4 regions of the Streptomyces sp. NPDC029466 genome follow, and region 2 is predicted to be linked to each of the others. Evidence: riboswitches for the same ligand, from Rfam matches in the RefSeq annotation. Region 2 holds a riboswitch; each other region holds the start of a gene.
The links. A riboswitch is a leader RNA that binds a small molecule or an ion and turns the genes downstream of it on or off. The one in region 2 is predicted to bind cobalamin.

Region 1: linked by a shared signal. The riboswitch ahead of nicT (Nickel transporter NicT) and the one ahead of cobN (cobaltochelatase subunit CobN) in region 2 are both predicted to bind cobalamin.
Region 3: linked by a shared signal. The riboswitch ahead of ACZ4XD_RS17005 (cobalamin biosynthesis protein) and the one ahead of cobN (cobaltochelatase subunit CobN) in region 2 are both predicted to bind cobalamin.
Region 4: linked by a shared signal. The riboswitch ahead of ACZ4XD_RS00595 (prenyltransferase/squalene oxidase repeat-containing protein) and the one ahead of cobN (cobaltochelatase subunit CobN) in region 2 are both predicted to bind cobalamin.

Annotation. Positions count from the first base shown of each region.
Region 1 covers NZ_JBVHZH010000001.1:173,807-177,370, forward strand. Annotated here, with positions in the region: gene ACZ4XD_RS00765 (alpha/beta fold hydrolase) at 1-700, shown strand, start outside; cobalamin riboswitch at 833-1,079, shown strand; partial or broken gene nicT (Nickel transporter NicT) at 1,090-2,248, shown strand; gene ACZ4XD_RS00775 (VOC family protein) at 2,428-2,928, opposite strand; gene ACZ4XD_RS00780 (enoyl-CoA hydratase/isomerase family protein) at 3,263-3,564, opposite strand, start outside.
Region 2 covers NZ_JBVHZH010000004.1:125,718-129,281, reverse strand. Annotated here, with positions in the region: gene cobN (cobaltochelatase subunit CobN) at 1-1,684, opposite strand, end outside; cobalamin riboswitch at 1,721-1,853, opposite strand; gene ACZ4XD_RS05790 (cobalamin biosynthesis protein CobG) at 2,015-3,564, shown strand, end outside.
Region 3 covers NZ_JBVHZH010000020.1:9,213-12,776, reverse strand. Annotated here, with positions in the region: gene ACZ4XD_RS17010 (cobyric acid synthase) at 1-934, opposite strand, end outside; gene ACZ4XD_RS17005 (cobalamin biosynthesis protein) at 1,017-2,075, opposite strand; cobalamin riboswitch at 2,229-2,378, opposite strand; gene ACZ4XD_RS17000 (effector-associated constant component EACC1) at 2,582-3,019, shown strand; gene ACZ4XD_RS16995 (caspase family protein) at 3,025-3,564, shown strand, end outside.
Region 4 covers NZ_JBVHZH010000001.1:135,971-139,534, reverse strand. Annotated here, with positions in the region: gene ACZ4XD_RS00605 (CbiQ family ECF transporter T component) at 1-35, opposite strand, end outside; gene ACZ4XD_RS00600 (SCO2322 family protein) at 32-733, opposite strand; gene ACZ4XD_RS00595 (prenyltransferase/squalene oxidase repeat-containing protein) at 733-2,040, opposite strand; cobalamin riboswitch at 2,264-2,385, opposite strand; gene ACZ4XD_RS00590 (MBL fold metallo-hydrolase) at 2,659-3,564, opposite strand, start outside.

The DNA of each region.
Region 1 (3,564 bases), on a different contig from region 2:
GTTCACCTGGCTGGTCAACTCCGGGCTGCGCGCGATCCGTTACGACGCCCGCGGCCATGGCCTGTCCTCCACCGTGACCGGCGACTTCGCCCACCACGACGACCTGTGTGCCCTGCTGGACGCACTCGACGTCCCCAGCGCCGTCCTCGTCGGCCTTTCCCACGGCGCGCGGGTCGCGCTGGACACCGCCCTCGCCCACCCCGGCCGGGTGACGGCCCTCGCGCTCGCCTCCCCGGGAATCAGCGGCCGGGCCTTCACCGACCCCTTCGTCCTGGCGCACATCAAGGAGCAGGTGGCCGCGATCGGCGCACCGGACGGCGCGGAGCGGTATGTCGAACACTTCCTGCGGATATGGGTGGACGGGCCGCATCGCGAGCCGTCCGCGGTGCACCCGGGATTCCGTGAACGGATGCGCGCCTCGGCCGCGGCCAATGTGGAGGTCCATGCCGACGGAATGGGCGCCGGAATGCCCCTCGAAGTCGGCGCCGCCGACCGCCTCGGCGAGGTCCGGGTGCCGACGGTCGTGTTCGACGGCGACCTCGACAGCCGCGACATCTCCGCCAACGCCCATGCGATAGCCCTGGCCGTCCCGGGCGCCCGAAGGGTCCGGATACCGGGTGCGGCCCACATGGTCAACCTGGAGAACACCCCGCTCTTCGACCACGAACTGCACGCTTTCCTCTCGTCGCTGGACTACTGACTCCCGTCGTCCCTGGACAACTGACTCCCGCGACCGGCCCACCGCAACCGGCCCCCGGTGACGGGTCCACCGCGGGCCGTGCCCCGCGGACGGCGGAAAACCCCCACACACCTCGCGCCGCGGGGCCGGCGGCTAGAGTGGCCGGGCCGTGGTGTTCGGGAAGCCGGTGACGGACCTTGTGGTCCCAGCCCGGAGCGGCCCTCGCCACTGTGATCGGGGAGTTTCCACCCCTTCCGCGGGCGCCTGGCGCGCCCGCGGCGCCACTGACCGCAGCCCGCGGCCGGGAAGGCGGGGGCGGACGCGGGCACCCTCCCCCAAGCTCTAAAGGAGCAGGGTGGTACCCCCAAGCCAGGAGACCGGCCACGGCATCTCACGAACTGATCCACGAGGTGCTGGAGCGTGACCGCCCGGATGGCCCTGTCCACCGATACCCCGAACTCCCCTGCCCCCGCCACGTTCCGCTGGCGCCGGCAGGACACCGTCCGTACCGCGGGCCTGATGGCCGTCATAGCCGGGCTGCATGTCGTGGCCTTCGGCGTGCTCTTCCTGCTCGTGGTCCCGAACCACTACTCCGTCGGAAGCCAGGTCTTCGGCGTCGGGCTCGGCATCACCGCGTACACCCTCGGTATGCGGCATGCCTTCGACGCCGACCACATCGCCGCGATCGACAACACCACCCGCAAGCTGATGGCCGACGGCAAGCGGCCGGTGTCGGTCGGCTTCTGGTTCGCCCTCGGCCACTCCAGCGTGGTCGTGGTGATGGCGGCCCTCGTGGCCGGTGGTGCCCAGCTCGCCGGCACGCTGCTCAACGACGAGTCCCGTACGCACCAGATCCTGGGCACCGTCGGCACCACGGTCTCGGGCACGTTCCTCTACCTCATCGCCGCTCTCAACCTCATCGCGCTGGCCGGGATCTGGCGGGTCTTCCGCGGGATGCGCGACGGCCGGTACGACGAGGCCGAGCTGGAGCAGCGCCTCGACGCGCGCGGCTTCATGAACCGTTTCCTGGGGCGGTTCACCCGCTCCATCTCCCGCCCGGGTCAGATGTTCCCGCTCGGCTTCCTCTTCGGGCTCGGCTTCGACACCGCGACCGAGGTGACCCTGATGGTGATGGCGGGCAGCGGCGCGGCGGCGGGCCTGCCCTGGTACGCGGTCCTGTGTCTGCCGCTGCTGTTCGCCGCCGGGATGAGCCTGTTCGACACCCTGGACGGCACCTTCATGAACTTCGCCTACCAGTGGGCGTTCGCCAACCCGGTGCGCAAGGTCTACTACAACCTCGCCATCACCGGCCTGTCGATCGCCGTCGCCTTCTTCATCGGCACCATCGAGCTGGTGACCGTGCTGCACGACAAGCTCGGCCTCAACGACGCGGTGACCGGCTGGATTTCCGGCCTCGACCTCGACAATGTCGGCTTCATCATCGTCGGCCTGTTCGTGGTCGTGTGGGCCGCGGCGCTGGCGTACTGGCGACTGGCCGGCGTCGAAAAGCGCTGGGCGGAGCGGGCCGGGCGAGCCGAGACGGCGGAGCAGACCGCGCCGGGAACCTGAGGAAAGGCGGCCCGGCGCCTGCTCGCGCGCCACCGGCCGCCCCCTCCCTGGCACCCGAGCCGCTCCCGGCCCCTCGGGGCCCCTGCCGGGCCCGCGCCCGCAGGCGGCCGAGCCGATCCGGAGCGCTCAACTGCCCGAGCTTCTCCCAGCCCCCTCACCCGCCCGGCTCGGTCCCGCCCTCAGGTCGCCGAGCCCGCAGCGGCGCCCGTCTCCCGGTCCGGCCCCCACTGCTCCAGGGCTGCGGCCAGATCGAGGGGCAGCAGCCGGTCCGGCTGGTCCGGGCCAGGCCAGTCCTCCCGCGGGACCCGCCACATCACCTCGAACTCGTTGCCGTCCGGGTCCTTGGCGTACAGCGACTTGGCGACGAGGTGATCGGTCGATCCCACCAGGGCACCGCGCTCGTCGAGCCGGGTGCGGGCCTCGACGAGTTCGCGGAGCGTGCCGACCTCCCAGGCCAGGTGGTACAGCCCGACCCGTCCGGCCTCGGGCCCCGGCGCGTCCGGCGCCACCGCGAACAGCCCCAGATCGTGATCATTGAGCGAGCCGGGAGCGCTGAGAAACGCGGCCCGCCCCGGTATCTCGACATCCACCGTCAGCCCGAGGGCCTCGGTGTAGAACGCCACCGACCGTGTCACATCGCGGACGTTGAGCACCGCGTGGTTCAGACGTCGTACGGACATGGAACCTGGTCTCCGATCTCCCGGCCGCGACACCGCCGTGGCGCCGCCGCCCTCCCCTGCTTCTGCTCTACCTCGCACACCCCGCCCCTGCCCAGGGCCTGCCGGCCGGTATCCGGCCGGCAGACGTCCCGTCCATGGCGCACTCCGAGTGCGCACGGGGCACGGCAGCCATCTCCGGGGCTCGGGTCCGGCCCCGCGAGGTCGCGTACAAGTACTTGAAACTTCAAGCCACTGCTTCCGACGATACACAGCACCCGCACGGCGAACAACAGCGCCTGCGGCGGACCTGAGGCCCTCACCTCCCGTCCGCCGCACGTGCTCCCTGCTCAGGGCGCTAGGGGGGATCCGGTGCGGCTGTCGCGGACGGTCCGAGGAAGGCAGCGATCGCCGGGCCGAAGTGCGAGTGCGCCACTGCGGGCCGCGGGTTGACGGCGGTGGCTGTCCGCTGCGGCTCCAGCGCGGCGCCGACCGCCAGCTTGGCGGCGTGGATCGCCGCCGGCGGCTGCTCGGCGATGGCAGCGGTGAGCCGGCCGGTGCGGTCGGTGAGTTGCGCCGCGGGCACCTGGTGATCGGCCAGTCCGAGCGCCACCGCCGTGCAGGCGTCGGCCAGCCGGCCGGTGTAGAGCAACTCCCGTG
Region 2 (3,564 bases):
CCAGGAAGGGGTAGATGAGCGGCAGGTCGCCGAGGGCGGCGTCGGGGCCGCAGGCCGCGGACAGGCCCGCGTTCTTGCCGGGCAGCCACTCCAGGTTGCCGTGCTTGCCCAGGTGGACCATGGCGTCCGCGCCGAAGCCGCCGTCGTCGGCAGACGCCGCGATCCAGCGGTAGGCCGCCAAGTAGTGGTGCGAGGGCGGCAGATCGGGGTCGTGGTAGATCGCGATCGGGTTCTCGCCGAAGCCGCGCGGCGGCTGGATGAGGATCAGGAGATTGCCGCGGCGCAGCGCGGCCAGCACGATGTCGCCGTCGGGGTTCCGGCTGCGGTCGACGAACATCTCACCGGGCGGCGGCCCCCAGTGCTGCTCGACGGAGTCCCGGAGTTCCTGCGGCAGCGTGGCGTACCAGCGCTTGTAGTCGGCGGCCGGAATGCGGACCGGGTTACGGGCGAGCTGTTCCTCGGTGAGCCACTCCTGGTCGTGGCCGCCGGCCTCGATGAGGGCGTAGATCAGCTCGTCACCGTCGCCGGACTCCAGGCCCGGGACCGGCTCGGCGGTCTCGTCACCGAAGTCGTAGCCGTCCGCCCGGAGGCGGCGCAGCAGGGCCACGGCACTGGCCGGGGTGTCCAGCCCGACCGCGTTGCCGATGCGGGAGTGCTTGGTCGGGTAGGCGGACAGCACCAGCGCGAGGCGCTTCTCCGCGGCCGGGATGTGGCGCAGCCGGGCGTGCCGGACGGCGATCCCGGCGACCCGGGCGGCGCGCTCGGGGTCGGCGACGTAGACCGGCAGTCCGTCCTCGTCGACCTCCTTGAAGGAGAACGGGACGGTGATCAGCCGGCCGTCGAACTCGGGGACCGCGATCTGCGAGGCGGCGTCCAGCGGCGAGAGCCCCTCGTCGTTCTCCTCCCAGGCGCTGCGCGGCCCGGTCAGGCACAGCGCCTGAAGGATCGGCACGTCCAGGGCGGCCAGCGCGCCCGCGTCCCAGGACTCGTCGTCGCCGCCCGCGGAGGCCTCGGCGGGCTTGCTGCCGCCCGCCGCGAGGACCGTGGTGACCAGGGCGTCGGCGCTCCCCAGCGCCTCGATCAGCTCCGGCTCGGGGGCGCGCAGGGAGGCCACGAACAGCGGCCGGGCGCGCCCGCCGGCCTCCTCGATCTGCTCGCACAGGGTCCGTACGAAAGCGGTGTTGCCGCTCATGTGGTGGGCGCGGTAGTAGAGCACGGCGACCAGCGGGCCGGTCTGGTTGCGCCCTTCCCAGTCCAGCGGGCCCCAGGACGGGGCGGGCTCCGGCGGCTCGAAGCCATGGCCGGTCAGCAGCACCGTGTCGGAGAGGAAGCGGGCGAGCTGGTCGAGGTTGGCCGGGCCGCCGTGCGCGAGATAGGCGTGCGCCTCGGCCGCGATGCCGACCGGGACCGTGGACTGCTCCATGAGCTGGGCGTCGGGGGCCTGTTCACCGGTGAGCACGACGACCGGCCGGTGCTGGTCCTCGGCGAGCAGCACCTCCAGGCCCTCCTCCCAGGCGCGGATACCGCCGAGGAGACGTACGACGACGAGGTCGGTGCCCTCCAGCAGCGCGGGGAGTTCGGCGACGTCGAGGCGGGCGGGGTTGGCGAGCCGATACGGCACGGGACCCGTGGCCGCCCGGGCGCTGAGCAGGTCGGTGTCGGAGGTCGACAGCAGCAGAAGCATGCGAGCGCAGGCCTTCCTCGGGGTATCCGCGCCCCGGGTGGTCGTATGGACGGCGGGAGTTCCTGGCTCACCCGGCAGCTGCCGGGTTCACAGTGGCGGGACCGCGCCGGATTCACACCGGGCTTCCTCCCTGGGGCCGTAAGGCCCTGCGCCGTCGCTGGCGTCGGCGGGCCGTCCGACCCACCGACCTGCATAGTAAGGGCTGCGGCCGAGCGAGGTAAGCGGGCCTCCGGACCTGCCGTATCGGGACGGGGGCGGGCGCCTCCGTACGCGCATCGGGCCGCGAGCTTGGCCGGATCCGGCCCGGATGGGCCACCCACCTCCGTGGGTATGCTCGCGGCCATGCCGCCCTCCCCCTCGACACGGCCCCCCGGGTCCGAGCCGCCCATACGGGACCGCGGTGACGCCTGCCCGGGAGCGCTGCGGCTGCACTCCGCCGCCGACGGACACCTCGCCCGAGTGCGACTGCCCGCCGGAGACTTGACGGTTCGTCAGGCCGAGGCACTGGCTGATGCCGCGGACCGGCTCGGGGACGGCCATCTCTCCCTCACCTCCCGCGGCAACGCGGAACTCCGCGGCCTCCCGGACGACTGCGGCAGCCGGCTCGCCGCCCTGCTGCGCGACGCCGGTCTGCTGCCCTCCGAGCGCCACGAACGCATCCGCAACATCCTCGCCTCCCCCCTGGCCGGACTGGACCGGCACACCCCTTCTGACGTGCGGTTGTGGGCCCGTGAGCTGGACGGACTGCTCTGCACGAGCGAGTCCGCGACCGCGCTGTCGGGCCGCTTCCTCTTCGTCCTGGACGACGGCCGGGGCGATGTGGCGGCGCTCGGCGGCGATGTGAGCTTGGTCGCAGAACCGGCCGGGACCGAGGCACCGACGGACCACGGGCACCAGTCCGAAACCGGACATCCGGCCCGCCCCGGAGCCAGTGCCCTGCTGCGGGTCGGCGACTACCCGGCGGCCCTGCGGATCGCCGGCCCGGACGCCCCACGCGCCGCCCTCACCGCCGCCGAGGCATTCCTCTCCGCCGCCGAGGCGAGCGGCAGCGGCGCCTGGCGGGTCCGTGAACTCCCCGCCGGCCATGGCCTGACGGCCCGGGCGGTCGCGGAGCGGCTGCGGGGGGCGGGGGTTGAGTGTGTGCTTGTGGCTGCGGCGGCGGACGTGGTCGGGGCGGCCGACGTGGCTGCTGCGGCGCAGGTGGCTGAGGTGCCCGGCACCAACGAGCCTGCCGCGCCCAGCTCCCCGCCGTACTCCGCCTCCGCGCCATACGCGACCTCCGCTCCGTACGCGGCCCCCGCGCCGCACCGCGCCCGCACCCCCTACGCCGACTCCTCCGCCCCCGGCATCATCGAGGGCGGCGACGGAGCGCACGCGCTCTCGGTTCTCGCGCCGCTGGGGCGGCTGTCCGTCGCGCAGTGGCGGCTGCTGGTCGCCGTCGCCGCGGCGGACGGGGACGGCGTTCTCCGGCTCACTCCCTGGCGCGGCATCGTCATCCCGGGGCTGTCCGCCGACGCGGCGACCGCCCGTCTGCGTGAGCTGGCCACCGCCGGGCTGATCACCGACCCGGACTCCCCCTGGCACCGCATCGGGGCCTGCACCGGCCGCCCCGGCTGCGCCAAGTCCCTTACCGATGTACGGGCCGACGCCACGGCCGCGGTCACGGCGGGCACCCCCGTCCCCGTATCGGCATCCGGCTCCGGCTCCGGCACCGGCACCGGCACCTGCCCCGACCCCATCCGCCTCCCTGGCAAAGCGGAGCCGGGACCGGGACCCGAGGCGGAGCCGGGGCCCGGACCGGAGGCGGGGCCGAAGCCGGAGCGGGGACCGGGACCGGGGCCGGGGCCGGGGCCGGAGGCAGGGGCGGACAACTCGGCCCC
Region 3 (3,564 bases), on a different contig from region 2:
CGAACCGCACCACCACGCCCGGTTCGGCGGCCAGCGCGTCCACGTCCGTGAAGTTCGACATCAGCGGCACGGCACAGACCGCCACCCGCAGCACATCCGCGCCGTGCGGCGGCGCGACCACGCTCTCGCGCACCGCCCCGCGCAGCGACACCCTCAGGCCGTCCTCCTCGTCGATGCCGAGCCCGTGCGCGAAGGGCAGCACGCCCAGCGTCTGCCGCCCGGTCAGGCCGCGCAGCATCTCCAGCCCCGGCTCCAGCAGCGTCACATCACCCCGGAACTTGTTGACCAGATACCCGGCGACCAGCGCCTGGTCCTCCTTGGACAGCAGCGCGGTGGTGCCGAAGAACGAGGCGAACACCCCGCCGCGGTCGATGTCACCGACCACGACCGCCGGGATACGGGCGGCCCGTGCGAGGCCCATGTTCACGATGTCGGTACGCCGCAGATTGATCTCGGCGGGACTGCCGGCGCCCTCACAGATCACCGCGTCATGGGTACGCCGCAGCTCCTGGAGGCAGTCGGTCACCGTGCCGAGCAACTGCTCCCGGCGGCCCGCGTACTGCGCCTTCCCCTGGGACGTCCCCCCGAAGTACCCGCGGGCGCTGAGCTCGCCCACCGGCTTCCCCAGCAGCACCACCTGGCTGCTGCGGTCACTGCCCGGCTTGAGCAGGACCGGGTTCATCAGCGCGGTGGGCTCCACCCGCGCCGCGGCGGCCTGCATCGCCTGGGCCCGTCCGATCTCCGCGCCCTCGCGCGTGACGAACGAATTCAGCGACATGTTCTGTGCCTTGAAGGGCGCCACCCGGACGCCCTGCCGGACCAGCCAGCGGCAGATCCCCGCCGTCACCACGCTCTTACCGGCGTCGGACGTCGTACCGGCCACCAACAGGCCACCGCCGACCGCCCCGCCGGCTGCCTTCAACCGCCCGTTCACCGGGTCCTCCTCCTGGACTTCGGGTCACTACACCCGCCCACCCCCCGAAGGGGGGTGGGCGGCGGGGAAAAAACGGACGGCCTCATACCGGGCCCGCCTTACGCCCGCATACCCATCCCGCCGTACGCCCGCGCCCCCCGGCCCCACGAGCGACCGCCCCACGGGCCACCGCCGCCCGCGCCACGCCGACCGCGGCCCGCGCGGCCACCGTCGTCACCAGTGCCAGCGCGCTCACCCGGCGGGAGAGCCGCACCGCCCGTTCGATGTCCGGCACCGCCACCTGCGGCGCCGCGCCGTTGAGCACCGGACGGTGTTCCACCCGCCCGCCGTACGCCAGCGTGCCGCCCAGCCGTACGCCCAGCGCACCCGCGAACGACGCCTCCACCGGGCCCGCGTTGGGGCTCGGATGCGCCCCGCCGTCCGCCCGCCAGGCCCGCAGCGCACCGCGCCGGTCGGGGCCCGCGAGTACGGTCAGCGCGGCGGTCAGCCGGGAGCCGGGCCAGCCGGCGAGATCGTCGAGCCGGGCCGCGGCCCAGCCGAAACGGCGGTAGCGCGGCGACTTGTGCCCCACCATCGCGTCCAGGGTGTTCACCGCGCGGAACGCCACCAGACCGGGCACCCCGCCCAGCGCGCCCCACACCAGGGCACCCACCACCGCGTCGGAGGTGTTCTCGGCGACCGACTCCACCACCGCACGGGCCATCTGCGGCCCGTCCAGCGCCTGCGGATCGCGCCCGCACAGATGCGGCAGCCGCTCCCGTGCCACGTCCAGGTCACCCGCCGTCAGCGCCCCGCCGACGGCCCGCGCCTCCCGGCCGAGCGAGGTGCCGCCCAGCACGGCCCAGACCGTCGCCGCGGTCAGCGCGACCCCGGCGCCACCACGGAGCGACAGCAAAGAAGCGGGAGCAGTGCCCCGCACAGCGCGCTCCAACAGCGCCGCACCGGCAGCGGCTCCGCCCGCACACAGCACGGCATGAGCCGCCCCGTAACCGCGGTGGTCGCGCCACAGCCGGCGTTCGACGGCACCCGCGGCCCGGCCGAACGCGGCCACCGGATGGCCGCGCCGCGGATCCGCCGCGATCAGGTCGCCGAGAAAGCCGAGGGCCGCGCCGTACACATATCCCGCGTGTTCGCCGCGCATCGGGTCAGACCGCCGTGCGAAGGCGTCCGTGCTGTCCCGCCCGGCCCCGAAGGAGCCCTGCGGCGGTGGGCAGTGGCGATCTCAAGGGGCGGCCGGGCATGGCGGTATGTCCTCACTCAGGGTCCGCGCCCTGGCTCGACGTGACGGCGACCAGAGTCTCCTGGCTCCCGGATCGGCGTGTCCTCCGGCCTTCCAGTCCCGCGTACGTCATCCGACGCATGCGAGGCGGACCGTGGCCTTCGCTGGAGGAACGCTCCCCGGTGACAGTGGCGGGACCGCGCCGGATTCGCACCGGACTTCCTCTGCTGTCGCCGATTGGCTCCGGCAGTCCACCACGCCCCGCGAACGCCGTCAACTCACCCTTGACCTGCGACGCTGCCCTGTGGCAGGCGCTGTGGCGCACGCCACAGCGTGGCTGAGGGGTCACGGACGGTTGCCCGCGCACCTGATCCCGCGTCACTATCTGGTGCACGGCGGCGAAGGGGCCGCCGGAAGGGGGCCGGGGGATGCCGCAGCGCGCTGACCGTCATGAGATCCGTATCAGGATCACGGGCACCAACAATCCTGACCAGGACGTCGAGGACCTCAAGGCGTGGCTGGAGCGCGAGCCCTGGCTGAACCGGCGGTCGCACGACTGGGAGCTGCGGCCGGCGGAGGAGCGCGACGACGGACCCGGCGACATGGCCATCGGCGTCGACGACCTGATCCTCGTCGTCGTCGGCGCGGTCGCCGCCGAGATCACCAAGGGCCTGAGCATCGCCCTGCGCGAGTGGCTGCGCCGCCGCAGGGAGGAACGCGACACCGGCGAACGGCCCGCCGTGGCGGTCGGCGGCGGGGACGGCGAGCTGCGCGCGCTGGGCGAAGCGGGACCGGGCGCCGCGGCTCCTGAACGCCCCGATCCCGGCAGCCCGGCGAACGGGGGCGGCAGCACCGCCGGGGACTGAGCCGGATGTCCGAATACGACGCACGGGGCAAGGTCAACCGGGCCCTGCTGATCTGTGTCGACGACTACCGCCACCTGCGGCCGCTGCCCGCGGTGCGGGACAACCCCGGGGAACTCGAACGCGTCCTGCTCGCCCCCGGCACCGACCTCTTCACCAAGGGCGAGGTCGTCATCTGCCGGCCCCAGGAGCCCTGGGAGGTCGAACAGGCCCTGGACGCCGTCACCCAGGAGGCCCGCGGGCTGCTGCTGGTGTACTTCTCCGGCCACGGCCGGGTGGGCCCGGACGGCGGCAATCTCCAGCTCATGGTCGGTGCCTCGGAACGGCGGCACAAAACCGTCTCCTGGCAGGACACGGTGCTGTCCTACCTGGACAACGCGCGGGCCGACCGGATCGTGATCGTCCTGGAGTGCTGTTACGCCGGCAACGCCGGGGAGGCCTTCCACGCCTGCCGCACCCCCACCTCGCTGCTGATGGCCGCACAGCCCAACCGCCGGATCTTCAGCGGCGAGGAGCCCACCGGCGGCAGTGTCTTCACCCGCGCCCTG
Region 4 (3,564 bases), on a different contig from region 2:
AGCGCGGTGGTACGGGTCGCCTGCGGTGCGCTCATCCGCGTCGGCGGCGTGCCTGCCACACCGCTGCCGCACCCAGCGCGACAACGGCCGCGGCCCCGCCCAGCAGTCCGGCGGACGGCCCCCCGTCGCCACTTCCACCACCCCCGTCGGCACGGTCCTCCGCCACCCCCGCGGACGACGCAGCCGAGGCCGCGGAACCCTTGGCTCCGCCCTTCGCTCCGTCCTTCGACCCGTTCACCGCCTCCGCGCAACCCGCCTTCGGGTAGCCGGCGATGGCACACAGCAAGGCGTTGGCGTGATAGCGCAGCGGCCGGGTGACCGCCGCCAGCGCCTCGCCCGCCGAGGCGTCCTCCGGCACCTGCGCACACTCCGACCTGGCCGCCGGCGGCCGCTCGCCGGCGGGCGCGTCCGCCGCGGTGCCGAAGTCCAGCACGATGCCGATCCGCTTGCGGCCGTCCTTGGCGGGGGTGTCGCGGCAGATCGCGTCGAAGTCGGCGGCCGGGCGCGGCTTACCGGCCCCGGCGGAGTCGGCGCCGACGGTGAAGCGGAAGCCCTCGACCGCGCCGTCGGCCGGCCGCTGACTGGCCGGCCCTTCGGTGGCATACGCCCAGGAGCTGCCCTTGCCGTCCCAGAACGACCAGTAGCGGTACTCCTGCGCCTGCGCGGGCCCGGCTGCCAGGCCGGTGACCGTACCGGCCAGCAGTAGGGCGCCGGCGATCCTGGTCCGCCGCATCAGAGCTGATTCTTCTTACGGCTGCTCAGCAGGAACCCGATACCGGCGCCGATGGCGAGACCGACACCGATGACCCACCACACCCCGATGCCGCCGCCGTCCGTGGCGTCGTCGGCGTCCCCGGTGTCCTTCTTCGCCGCGGCGGCCGGCTCGGGGCCGGTGGCGTTGAGCGCGGCCACCAGGTCGGTGCCGCCGAAGGAACGCGGGTCGGTGCCGGTGGCGTGCGCGGCCAGCACCAACTGGGCGTAGGCGGCGGGCCCGTTCTGCTTGGCCCAGCCCGTGGCGTTCTTCTCCAGCCACTTCAGCGGCTTTGCGGCAGCGGCACCGTGCCCGCCGGCCGCCAGCGCCACCACGGCGTCGGCGGTGTTGCCGACATCGGGCTGCTTCTCGGCGCCCGGCATCGCGGAGAGCAGATGCTGCCCGTTCTTGTCGAGCTGCGCGACGAGGTAGGCGTCACCGCCCGCCGCGGCCCGCTCCGGATCGTCCTTCTTCTCGTCCCCGCCGTCCTTGCAGTTCAGCGGCTTGACCGGGGCGTCCGCCCGCTGATCCGCGGGCTCGACGACAAAGCCCTTGCCGAGCGCTCCGGTCGCGGCGGCCGCGGTGGCGTCGGCGTTCGGGGCGGCGCCCTTGAGCTGGAAGGTGAACGCGCCGCGCTCGCCCTCCTTCGCGTCACAGCCCAGTTGGAAGGTGAGCAGCCCGTCGTACGGGGTCTTGCCGCCCTTCTTCGACGTCACCGACCGCGGCTTCTCGCCCGCCGCCGCGAGCGCGCCGATGACCACGGACGTGGAGTTGGCGTCGCTGGCCGAACCGGGCATCGAGCTCCAGCCGCCGTCGTCGTTCTGCACCGATTTCAGCCAGCCCACGGCCTTCTGCACGGTGGCGCCGTGCCCGCCGAGCGCGGCCAGCGCCTGCACCGCGGCGGCCGTCTGGTTGGTGTCCCGCATGGTCTTGGCGTCACAGGGCTTGCCGGGCTCGGCGCGGAAGGCGGTGAACGCGCCGTCGGCGCACTGCTGCCCGACCAGCCAGCGCACGCCGGACGCGGCCGGCCGCACCCCCACCGTGTCCTGCGCCAGCAGCGCGAGCGACTGCCGCCACACCCCGTCGTACTGCGGGTCCTTGGTGCCGTACAGGCCGTCCGGCAGCTTCTTGGGGGCCGCGGACGGGGCGGCGTCGTCGGCGTACGCGGCGGGGGCAGCGGCCGCGCCCAGCACCGCCGCGGCCGCCAGCGCCGTGGCGGCGCGGCGCGCCAGGAAGGCGACGGGGTGCGTCAGGGGGGCCTGGTGAGCCATGGAAGCCATGGGGGCCATCGGGTCGGTGCCTCTCGGGTCGGGTCGCGGCGATGTACGCAGCCGTGCTCGGCCGACCGCCCGCGCGGCGATCCCCTTGGATCGCGGACGCGGCGGCACCGGGCTCAGCTCCGTATACCTCGACGGTGCCGCGCACCGGCCGTCCCTGTGGCGGACGGTTCCGGCGGCGGGAGCCTTGGTCGTGCCCCCTCGGGTGCTCCGGCTCGTACGGCCTTCCCGCCGGGCCAGCCGGCGCGGTACGGACGGGCCGTCCTCACGGTTGCGGGTCAGCGCCGGATTTCCACCGGCTTCCCCCGATCGGGTACGGATGAAGTTGTCCCGCACACCTTAACCGGCACCCGGCATGCGCTCGCTCGCGCGTACGAGCCGACGGAATCCGGCACGAGCGGGGCGGAGCGGCGCGCGAGCCGCGCAGGGGGCGGGTCCCTGGGGCCGCGTACGGGGGGACGGGTGGCGGGCACGGCGGGACGGTCGGGCGGCTGGGCACGAGCAGGGCGGGATCCAGGCACGAGCGGGGAGGGGGCCACCGGCCGGTCCCGACCCTGACCCCGGGTACACAGCAGTCAAGAAGCTGCACGAACCAGGACAGAGGCAACGCGGGAGGCCCGCCCCGCCCCCTCACACCGCCTGATATCGCACCGGATCCGACCCTGGCACCCACTCCGCCCGCCCCTGTTTCACCAGCCGGCGCAGATGGGCCTCGGCCTCCGAGACGGCGATGTTGCGGGACCCGTAAGGGATCTGCTCCCACGGGCGGTTCCACTCCATGGCCATGGCGAGCTGCCAGACGGTGCGGGGTTCCTGGAGCAGGGATCTGAGCTGGGTCAGCCGCTCTTCGTGGTGGGCGATGAGTGTGCGCACCCGGCCGCCGGCGTCGGTGAAGGCGTGCTGATGGGCGGGCAGTACCTCGGCGGGGTCGAGCCGGCCGACGCGTTCGAGCGAGTCGAGGTAGTCGCCCAAGGGGTCGGCGTTCTCCCCCGGGCCCTCCATGCCGTGCGGGCCGGGCGGGCTCCCCTCGTCGTCCGGAGCCTCGTACAGGCCGATGTGCGGGGTGATGCCGGGCAGGAGGTGGTCGCCGGAGAACAGCCGGCCGAAGCCGGGCGTGCGTGCCGAGGGGTGCTCCTCCTCCAGATGGAGGCACACATGGCCGGGGGTGTGGCCGGGTGTCCAGATGGCGCGAACCCGGCGCCCCGGCAGATCGAGCAGTTCGCCGGGGTCGATGCCGCGGTCCGGCAGCGCGGCCCGCCGGCCGGGCAGCTTCCGGCCGCCTCCTGTGGCGCGGGCCTTCCGCAGGGGCGCCAGATGGTCGTCCGGTGCGCCCGCCGCCGTGAGCTTGGCGAGCAGGTAGTCGAGCCACTGGCCCGGTTCGGCCGCGCGGGTGCGGCGGACCACCGCGGTGTCGGCGGCGTGCATCGCGATCCAGGCGCCGCTGGCCTCCCGGACCTTGGCGGACAGACCGTGGTGGTCGGGGTGGTGGTGGGTGATCAGGACGCCGTGGAGGTCGGTGAGGGCGAACCCGCAGGC